2 regions of the Paenibacillus sp. Dod16 genome follow, and region 1 is predicted to be linked to the other one. Evidence: predicted binding sites of a transcription regulator. Region 1 holds the regulator's gene; the other holds the start of a gene.
The links. Region 1 encodes Rex, which represses fermentation and respiration genes when NADH is low (regulators of the CRP and FNR family bind a similar motif). Its sites were predicted from a motif close to TTGTGAAATATTTCACAA; they were not measured.
Positions count from the first base shown of each region.

Region 2: the regulator Rex is predicted to act here: its motif matches at 2,603-2,620, upstream of hcp (hydroxylamine reductase).

Region 1 covers NZ_JBNDYG010000005.1:118,354-123,816, reverse strand. The annotation lists gene dinG (ATP-dependent DNA helicase DinG) at 1-2,221, shown strand, start outside; gene ACPV3A_RS05270 (redox-sensing transcriptional repressor Rex) at 2,284-2,949, shown strand; gene ACPV3A_RS05265 (amidohydrolase) at 2,924-4,225, shown strand; gene ACPV3A_RS05260 (DUF5590 domain-containing protein) at 4,257-4,775, shown strand; gene ACPV3A_RS05255 (hypothetical protein) at 5,040-5,463, shown strand, end outside.
Region 2 covers NZ_JBNDYG010000007.1:271,568-277,030, forward strand. The annotation lists gene ACPV3A_RS08970 (thiamine pyrophosphate-dependent enzyme) at 1-1,522, opposite strand, end outside; gene ACPV3A_RS08975 (2-oxoacid:acceptor oxidoreductase family protein) at 1,519-2,541, opposite strand; gene hcp (hydroxylamine reductase) at 2,751-4,436, shown strand; gene ACPV3A_RS08985 (carbohydrate-binding protein) at 4,600-5,463, opposite strand, start outside.

The DNA of each region.
Region 1 (5,463 bases):
CGTTGACGATTGGAACGATATAACGCCTGCCAGGGATGAGACGGAGCCTAATCCTTTGGCTGATGTAAGCTTTGAGCAATACATGAATGATGTCCGTGAACGTCTAAAGGAAACGCTGCCTCATTACGAGAGCAGGGATGCCCAGGACATGATGTTTCAGGAAGTGATGCAGGCACTCGATAATAATAAACATCTATTGATTGAAGCCGGCACGGGAACAGGCAAATCCCTCGGGTATTTGCTGCCCTCGATTTATCAAAGCGTGAAGCAGGAACAGAAGGTTATGGTGAGCACGCATACGATCAACCTTCAAGAACAGCTGCGTGACCGGGATATTCCCCTGCTCACCCAGGTTGTTCCTTTTCCTTTTAAAGCGGCTATTTTCAAGGGAAGAGGCCATTATTTGTGTTTGAGAAAATTTGAACATAAAATAAATAGAAGAGATTTTCATTCCCCGAAGGAAGATGTGATCACCGCAGCGCAAATGCTGGTTTGGTTGACCCAGACGGAGAACGGGGATGATGAGGAGCTGAACCTTGGCGGCCGTGGAGGGGATTTCTGGGAGACCATCTCCAGCGATTCGGATTCCTGCCTGGGCCGTGCCTGCCCATGGTTCCGCAAATGCTATTATCACAGGGCCAAACATGAAGCGGGCATCGCGGATGTTGTCATTACGAACCATTCGAAGCTGTTCACCGACGTGAAAGCGAATCACCAGCTGCTTCCGAGTTATGAGCGTCTCGTCATCGATGAAGCGCATCATCTGGAGGACGTCGCGGGCAAGCACCTAGGCTTGCAGATGAAATATTTTTCGGTTGTCCATACGTTGACCCGTATGTACAAAGACAGCCGAAGCGGTCAGCTTCCGGCTCTTCGCCAGCTGCTGCAAGCGTCGTCCCATGAGAAGGCTGTTGAGTGGTCTTCCATCATCGACCGGATTTATCCGGATCTGATCACCGTCAAAGAGAATTGGGACCGGCTCAGCGATCAATTGTTCGGACTGCTTCCGGAGCGCGGAGACGCGACTCCGGGGGATGCCGGTCAATTCTCGCTTCGCTTATCGCCTCTGAAGAAGCCGAAGGATTGGAATTCGCTGGCCGAGCTGGAGCATCAAATTCATCTGGCGCTCGGCGATGTCGTTCGCAAGGGTGACAAGCTGATTGCCGAAATGAAGGAAGATCTGGATGATTACAGCGCGGACAGTCTGTTAACAGACCTATCGGGTCTATTTAAGGACCTGGCGGCACACCGCGAGGACCTGAGGACCTTCATGTCCCTGAACGATGAGGGCACGGTATACTGGATGGAGGCGAACGGCAACTTCCGCGGCAAATCGCTGCAGCTTTATGCGGTGCCTGTCGACGTCAGCACCCACTTAAAGGAATTGTTTTTTGACAAAAAACAAAGCGTGATCCTGACATCGGCGACCTTGTCGGTGGACAAATCGTTTCAGTTCATGATCGAGAACTTGGGTCTTCAGGAAGCGGCAGATAACGGCAACCTGAACACGGTCCTGCTGCCGTCCCCGTTTAATTACAGGGAGCAGGCTCTCCTTGTTGTGCCGCGCGATTTTCCGAGCTTGAAGGGCTCGGTCGGGGATGCACTCTTTGTGAATACACTTGTGCAATCATTGGCTGATACGGCCATCGCAACGCATGGTCGCATGCTTGTCCTGTTCACCTCGTACCGCATGCTGCGTCAGGTGCATGAGCCCTTGAAGGAGGCGCTGGGATCCAGCGATATTACGGTACTGGGACAAGGGATGGACGGAACCAGCCGTACCAAGTTAATCCGGAGATTCCAGGATAGCAGCGCTTCGGTTCTGCTTGGCACCAGCTCCTTCTGGGAAGGAGTAGATATACCCGGTGAGGCGCTCACCTGCCTTGCCATCGTCCGGCTGCCGTTCCAGCCGCCGAATCACCCTCTGGTCGAAGCCAAGAGCGAGCTTCTGCAGCAGCAGAAGAAGAACCCGTTCATGAAGCTTTCGGTTCCGCAAGCGGTCATTCGCTTCAAACAGGGATTTGGCCGACTGGTACGGACCGCGCAGGATAAGGGGATTGTCATCGTTTACGATACTCGGGTCATTGAATCCTATTACGGGAAGTATTTCTTATATTCCTTGCCTGGACCGAAGATGGAGCACATGCCGACAGAGGGGATCGTTCCCCGAATTTCGAAATGGCTGCAGGAAGAGGCAGGCATAGGGAACCAAGCTGAATAAAGTGAAACCATGAACGAGCACAAACAAATGTAGTTATTAACCTATTATTAGGGGGAGCATGCATGAAATCGGAAAAAATTTCGGAAGCCGTGGTCCGCAGATTACCTGTATACTTGCGCTATTTGAATGAGCTTCAGAAAAGGGAGGTCTCCACGGTTTCCTCCCAGGAACTGGGGCAGAAACTGGACCTCAATCCTGCTCAAATTCGTAAGGACCTAGCGTATTTCGGTGATTTTGGACGGAAAGGGATCGGATATGACGTATCTTATCTGATCGAGAAAATTCGCCAGATTCTAAAGCTGGACCAGAAGATCAATGTCGCATTGATTGGGGCCGGTAATCTTGGACATGCATTATCGAATTACAATGCATTTCTGAAGGACAATATGAAGATTGTGGCGGTTTTCGATTCGTATTCTCCCAAAGTTGGTATGAAAATTAACAATTTGGTCGTACAGCCGATGGAGGAACTGGAGAAGACGGTTCATGAGTACGGCATTCGTATCGGGATTATCACCGTTCCGGATTTTGAGGCGCAGAATGTAGCGAATCAACTTATCGCGGCAGGCATCGAGGCTATCCTGAATTTTGCGCCGACCATCCTGAAAGCTCCACCCCATATCCGTATCCATACGGCAGATTTTACTACGGATTTGCAGAGTTTGGCCTATTATTTGGATAACGGCAAGGAGGATGCAGCACATGACGACAACGAAGTGGATGGTTAAAAACGGAACGTTTGCGGTACTAGAGGAAGGCAGATCCGTGTTACACGGATATATGGTCGTGGAGAACGACCGGATCACTTACCTGGGTGAAGAAGAGCCGACTGTCCAAGAGGGAACAGAAATCATCGACGGAACCCATCTGTTTTTCCTGCCTGGATTGGTGAATACGCACGGACATGCGGCCATGTCGCTTCTTCGCGGGTATGGCGACGATCTGGCACTGCAAGTATGGCTTCAGGAAAAAATGTGGCCGATGGAAGCCAAATTCACGGCCGACGATGTATACTGGGGAACCTCGCTCTCCGTGCTGGAGATGATTAAAGGCGGAACCACGACATTTGTGGATATGTATGATCATATGGATCAGGTTGCAAAGGTAGTGGAGGACTCAGGCATGCGCGGCGTTCTGACGCGCGGTGTCATCGGATTATGTCCGCCTGAGGTGCAGCAGCAGAAGCTGGAAGAGGCGGTTGCATTCGCGAAAGACTGGCATGGTCAGGCTGACGGTAGAATTACGACGATGATCTCACCGCATGCACCCTATACGTGCCCGCCGGATTTCATCGAAAAATTCGTGCAAGCGTCACATGATTTGAATCTGCCTTTGCATACGCATATGTCCGAAACGGAAACGGAAGTAGCTCAGAACGTAAATGACTACGGACTTCGCCCTGTTGCCCATCTAGAGAAGCTTGGCATGTTCTCCCGTCCAACGCTGCTTGCGCATGCCGTCCATCTGACCGATGAAGAAATCGAAATTCTGGCCAAACATCAAGTTATGGTTTCGCATAATCCAGGCAGCAATTTGAAGCTTGCCAGCGGCATCGCTCGCGTGCCTGCACTGCTGAAAGCCGGGGTCACCGTGTCTTTGGGTACCGATGGACCTGCCAGCAATAATAATCTGGATATGTTTGAAGAGATGCGGCTCGCCGCACTGATCCATAAAGGAGTAAGCGGGGATCCAACCGCAATTCCAGCATCCGAAGCGCTTCGGATGGGTACAGAATATGGAGCCAAGTCAGCCTTCCTTACGGATATTGGTACGCTTGCGGTAGGCATGAAGGCAGATATGATCGCACTGAACACGGATCAGGCGCACTTCCTTCCGAAGACGGATTACATTTCTCATGCTATCTACTCCGCCAGTGCGAAGGATGTAGAGCATGTATGGGTTGACGGCAAGCAGGTAGTGAAGAATGGCGCGAGTCTCACTCTCGATGAGGAACGTATCCGCCGGGAAGCGCAGCGTGCCTTTGAGCGTCTTACAACCCTCTAGGGAATAATCAAGGGGAGCGAGGAAGACGGATTTGAAGAAAAAAACGAAGTGGATATTGCTGAGTGTATCCGGCGTGCTGCTGTTACTGCTTGGTTTACAGCTCTATTATTCATATGTGATGAAAGATGCTTGGAATGAAGAAAGAATGGCAATTGCTGCCGCCAAACAGCATGGCCAATTGGTTACGTCCGGGAAGACCTATAAATCGGTGTGGGGCGAGGACAATAACTATTGGGTGATAAGCGGGAAGGATCAGGACAATCAAGATCGTATGGTATGGGTGAAATTTACGGATGACAACGTACCTGTTGAAGGTGCCGACGCTGTCCAATCCGTTTTGTTGAATACGGGGTTGTCAGAAGACCAGATGCGGGAGCAGATTTATAACGAATTGCCTGGCGCAGAAATTAAGCGGCTGCTGCCTGGAATGTATGAGGGCGAGTATGCCTGGCAGCTGCAGTATGAACACAACGGTCAGCGCGGTTATCGGTTTTATCGTTTTCAAGACGGTAACACCATCGGTAATGACATTATTCTTCCAAATCAATAAATAAGAAGTAGAGAGGGGCCCTTTAATATTCGCGGGTTCCTCTCTTATTTTCTCTATAATTGTAAGCGTATTCAGAAATAATATGGAAAAACTGTTCTAAATATTTTCACAGACATGCATGAAAAAGTATATAAGATGTGATATACTCATACTTGTACAAAATGAGCATATAAACTACATGCATCCCTATATATCGTTGTTATATGTATTATTGTATTGCAACATGATAGACAAAATATCATACAGAAATGAAGGAGGAACTTCATGAAACTACGCATTGTACCTATCGTGCTGACTGTCGTGATCTCAGCATCGGTTCTCTTTGGCGGATGGTTTCTGTATCGGCAGATGGCTTTGCAAAATCCGCTGGCCAATGTTGTGTCACAATATGACGGCGTTAAGGATTCACATATAGATATTAAACAGAATACCGTTACTTTGAATCTTGATTTGGCTCCGGATACAAATTTGCAAGGCTTGGTCCAGCATATTAAGAAGGAAGGCAAGTCTGTGATTGGCAATCGGGAATTGAAAATCCAGGTGGAGGATCATTCCTCGGAAGCACTGGATCAATGGTGGGAGAAGGCGATGCTGTCAGTCGCTGAAGCGATGGATAATAAGCAGTATACCGATATTCAATCATCGCTCGAGCAGCTTGCTGCCCAGTCTCCGAATTTGAAAGCTAAAG
Region 2 (5,463 bases), on a different contig from region 1:
GATAACCCGTTGTTGTGATATAAGCGCAGCCAGTATGGAATAAAGTAACGACATTGCCTTCAATCCCCTTGAAAAAGAGCTCCAGCGCTGGGAAAATACCGCACCCCGGGCAAGCTCCGTGACCGGAAGCAAACCGTTTCGGTTTCGCGGCAAGCGCCCGCATCGGCGGCACTTTAACGGATAGTTTACTTGTCTCTTCATCCACCTTTACGGTGATCAGGCCAGATTTAAAGCTGTCTCCATTCATCGGGGCAATGACCGGCTGCAGTCTTTGCTCCTCAGCTCCCGGTGTTTGGCCGTAATAATCAAACGGCACTTTGGCATAACCGAGCTCCATGGCCTCGATCGTCAGGGCAAAAAAAGCTTCCGCGTCATCCGCGTAATAGTCTTTCCCGCCAAGTCCAAATATGCGGGACAGCACAATAGGCTGCGGACCACGGATTTCCTGCAGGGCCGCTTTGACCTCATGGGTCAGATTGGCCCCGTGTGCACCATAAGAATCGGCACGTTCGCCAACCAGCAGCGCTTTGACACCTATAAGCGCCTCGCGGATTTCTCTTGCCGGGAACGGCCGGAGAATATTGGGGCTGATTATGCCCGCTTTAATTCCTCTCGCCCGCAGCCGATCCACGACGTCTTTGGAGGATTCACCCGCCGAGTTGAGCAGGAATAAAGCCACCTCCGCGTCTTCCATTCGGTACAGATCAAGCGGCGAATAGGATCTTCCGGATACAGCTGCGTATTCCTCTGCCACTTCCTTGAATACCTCGCCCGCACGGTACATGGCGTTGGACTGTTGGAAGTGGTTGTTCATCAAATCGTCGCCGTTCATGTAAGCCCCAACAACGATCGGGTTGTTCTCGTCCAGCACATGTGGATATTCAGGTGCCTTTTCCCCTACAAACGCCTGAACGGTTTCCCGGTTCGTAAATACTTGTACCCGGCGTTTCTGGTGCGATGTAAAAAATCCGTCATAAGCTACAATGACCGGCAGGCGTACGTCTTCATGTTCGGCGATTCGCAGCGCCATGATATTCATGTCATACACGGCCTGCGGTGAACGGGCGGTCAAAATCACCCAGCCAGTGTTCAGGCCGTAGTAAAGATCCGAATGGTCACCGCGAATATCCAGCGGTCCGCTGACTGCACGCGTCACCAGATTCATGACCATCGGGAAACGTGTGCCCGCCTGCACAGGAAGCTGTTCGATCATATACAGGAAACCATTCGCGCTGGTAGCATTGAATACCCGTGCTCCGGCTGCGGCCGCACCGTAGCAAATCCCCGCCGATCCATGTTCGCCGTCAGCTGGAATCAGCTTGATGTCGTGTTCGCCGCGTGTACGCATCATGTCAAGATATTGGGCAATTTCCGTAGAAGGTGTAATCGGAAAATAACCCATCATGTGATAGTTAATCTGGGCAGCCGCCATGGCAGCCATTTCGTTGCCCGACTCGAAGACTGCCGTTTGAGCGGCCGCCGGCTTGTTCTCCGTTGTTGTTTCTTGAATTTGCATATTCATGATCGGACTCCCTCCGCGGTTATATAGGGAAATGATTGCGGCACACGGTGCTGCTCCGCATAATGCGGCTCTTCTAACATGGCAGCTAAAGCGGTGGTCGGACAAGCTTCGATACACTTCAAGCAGCCTTTGCAATACTGATAATCGATGCCTTTCATAAACATCTGCATATTCCCGCGCTTATCCGGTTTCTTCTCCCACACGATGCAGAAATCCGGACATACCGTATCGCAGGCGGCACAGTGAATGCAGTCCTCGATCTTGTACTCTGGCAAATATCCCTGCCTGGAGCTGCTAAGATCCTTCAGGACACTGTTCGCCGTAACGTTCAGAATCCCGCCCAGCTCCTGTGTTTCATATCCAAGCATCGGCTGCGGTCTTGCGAAGGAAATTTTGTCTATAAGCTCTGAGCCATTTCCCAAGGAAAGGAACTGAACCTCGTTATATCCTCTGTCAAAGGTCCGCACATTCGGTTCCACGAGGTGGGGCAGCTTTTTCTCAAATGTCGTGCGGATCACCTGCCGCATATCGTCCGGGTCTAGGAAGCTGCAAATCCGGAACAAAGCCCCCAGCATGGCCGTATTCACTTTGGTTTTTTCCTCAACGGAAATGTTCAGCGCATCAACGACGGCCAGCGTTCCCTGGGTCATGTTCAGATCAACGGCCACTTCGGAAAGGTCTCGCGCCGTATTCACAAGCACCGTTCCATCAGGCTGTAATCCGCTTATGACATCGATCGTCTTATACAATGCTTCATGAAATACGCCGACGACATGCGGCTGCTCAATGGGACTGTGATCGCGGATTTCCACCTCGGAATCGCAGAACCTTACGAAACTCTTCACCGGCGACCCTTTTTTCTCCGAACCATAGCTTGAAAAATTCGAACCGTTAAGTCCGGAGCCGGTAACCCCGGCTTCGGCCAGCATTTTTCCAGCCAGATTGGCGCCAAGCCCGCCAATGGATTCGAGACGGATCTCGAAAAATCCCAGTTCATTCTTTTGAGGTAAAATCGACATGTTCTCTCCTCATTTCTTCTTAGGTCATTAATTCCAGTTTAAAAGAAGAACTGGGCCGGGTTTGTGATTATACTCACAACTTAAAAAAATTGTGATTCCAATCACTATGTCGGTTGTGGGAGCGAAGTATACTGTCTTCAACAGTCCAATTGCGAGGCAATTTTATACTGACCTTTAGGCAAAAAATCACGAAATTGGAGGAGAAAATAATGAATAACAACGCCCAAGAGACCTTAGAGCATCAGCCGTCCATGTTCTGCTTTCAATGTCAGGAAGCATCCAAGGGAACAGGCTGCACCATTGTCGGAGTATGCGGCAAACCGCATGATGTGGCAAACCTGCAGGATTTGCTGATTTATCTGCTGAAAGGTATCTCTTTTCTCAGTCTGGATGTCCGGCTGCCGGAGGAGCTTGAACAGCGCGTATCACTGTTTATGATGGACTCCTTGTTTGCAACGATTACGAACGCCAACTTTGACCGCGAGGTTTTTGTGGGAAGAATCCGGGAAGCGATCGAGCTCCGCGGCGAGGTGCGCACCTATTATAACGAACAATATCCGGAAGGAACCGCCAATCTCCCTGATGCTGCCGTCTGGCAGGCGGATAACGAAGCTGCTTTTGATGAAAAAGCACGTACGGTGGGTGTCCTCTCGACCCGCAATGAAGACATCCGCTCGCTGCGCGAATTGATTACTTACAGCTTGAAGGGGATGGCTGCTTACACGTACCACGCGCTTCATCTGGAGAAGGATGATCACGAATTAAACCGTTTTATGCGCCGTGCACTTGCCGCCACGCTTGACGACAGCCTGGAAGTGCAGGATCTGGTCGCTTTGACGATGGAAACCGGCAAATACGGCGTAAACGCCATGGCGATGCTGGATGAAGCGAACACCTCGGTTTACGGAAATCCCGAAATTACGAAGGTCAATATCGGGGTAAGAAACCGGCCCGGCATTCTCATCAGCGGCCATGATCTGAAGGATTTGGAGGAGCTGCTGAAGCAGACGGAAGGAACCGGCGTGGACGTGTACACGCACAGTGAAATGCTGCCTGCCCACTATTATCCGGCATTCAAGAAATATGAGCATTTTGTAGGCAATTACGGGAATGCCTGGTGGAAGCAGAATAGCGAATTCGCAGCCTTTAACGGACCGATATTAATGACAACCAACTGTATCGTTCCGCCGAAAATCAGCTATAAGGACCGTATCTATACAACAGGCAACACGGGGTTTCCGGGTGTCCGCCATATTCCAGAAGGAACAGACGGTGCTCCCAAAGACTTCTCCGTACTGATCGAGCAAGCGAAAGGATGCCCGGCTCCAACGGAACTTGAAACGGGTGAGATCATCGGCGGTTTCGCTCATGCCGCTGTGATGAACGTGGCCGATCAAGTCGTCGATGCCGTGAAATCCGGGGCGATCCGCCGTTTCTTCGTCATGGCCGGCTGCGATGGACGGATGAAATCCCGCAACTATTACACCGATTTTGCGGCTGAACTTCCAACAGACACGGTCATTCTAACGGCAGGCTGTGCCAAATACAAATACAATAAACTGGATCTCGGCGAAATCGGCGGTATTCCGCGGGTCCTGGACGCTGGTCAATGCAATGATTCTTACTCCCTCGTCGTGATTGCATTGAAGCTGAAGGAAGTATTCGGCCTTGAGGATATTAATGATTTGCCGATTTCCTATAACATTGCCTGGTATGAGCAAAAAGCGGTGATCGTGCTGCTTGCCCTGCTTTATCTTGGCGTTAAAAATATTCATCTGGGCCCTACGCTCCCTGCATTCCTGTCGCCTAACGTTGCCAAAGTCCTCGTGGAAAACTTCGGTATCGGCGGCATTACCAATGTGGAAGATGACATGAAGATGTTCCTTGGTGCCTAACTTAGTAGTCGAAGAAAACCTGATAAAGAAAAAAAGGGCATGGGTTATGCAAGCAATGATCTGCTTGGTAACTCATGCCCTTTCAAATTAAATAAGTCGCTTCCACTCAACAAGGAAATCCTTCCACGTCGCTATTTTTCAATTTACCTATCAATGAAACACCTTAATTCTTACCACCATAGCCCTTATAAGTAGCGTAAACGGCATCTGCATATTGATCTGCCAGAATAGGACGGCCATAAGAATCCGTAGCTCCCGGATACCAGTTATCTCCACCGTTGTAGTGTAATAATCCGTTGTAGATATTTCCAAACTTCGTAATCTTCTCATTTAAAATTAACGCACCCAGATATACCTGATCTTGTTCACTACTATGATTATACGCACGGCCAAATTTTGAGCTGAATTGAGATAAATACGCATTGCGTGTGTTTGGTTCTACCTGCATCAATCCGTCGCCGGCCGATGGACTCCCTGGTAATCCTTCGCCAAAGCTGCTTTCCTTTTTGATAACGGCACTTAGCAATAAAGCAAAATCTCCGCCTATCCCATAGGCATTATCCGCATTCAAGACATATGTCCATATATGGCTTGGAACCTCGGCAGGCTTAGTTACTGTAGGAGGTGGTGAACCCGTATAAATCTTGACCGATGACATTTTGTCATTGATCGTGTTGCCAACCCAGGAAGAATCTGAAGTAAAGGTCCACTTGGTTCCTCCAAAATTATCATTCTCATATACTTCAACCGTCCAACCGCTTGGAACCTTAAGAGACGACATCCAGTCATTCGGAATTCCGTTTGCGTTCAACTGAGACAGTGTATAATTTCCTATCCCGAGTGTCACTGCTTTTCCTCCATAGTTTATATCTGCATAGAATGTTACTCCGTTCGTTGTCGGTGGTGTCGTTGGTGGCGTAGTTCCGCCGCTACCGCCTTTCTGCCATAAAGCAGGAACATTGGACGGTTCCCAACCTACGAGAGAAGTATGTGCCTGAAGGCAAGTATAAGTGCTTCCACTATAGGT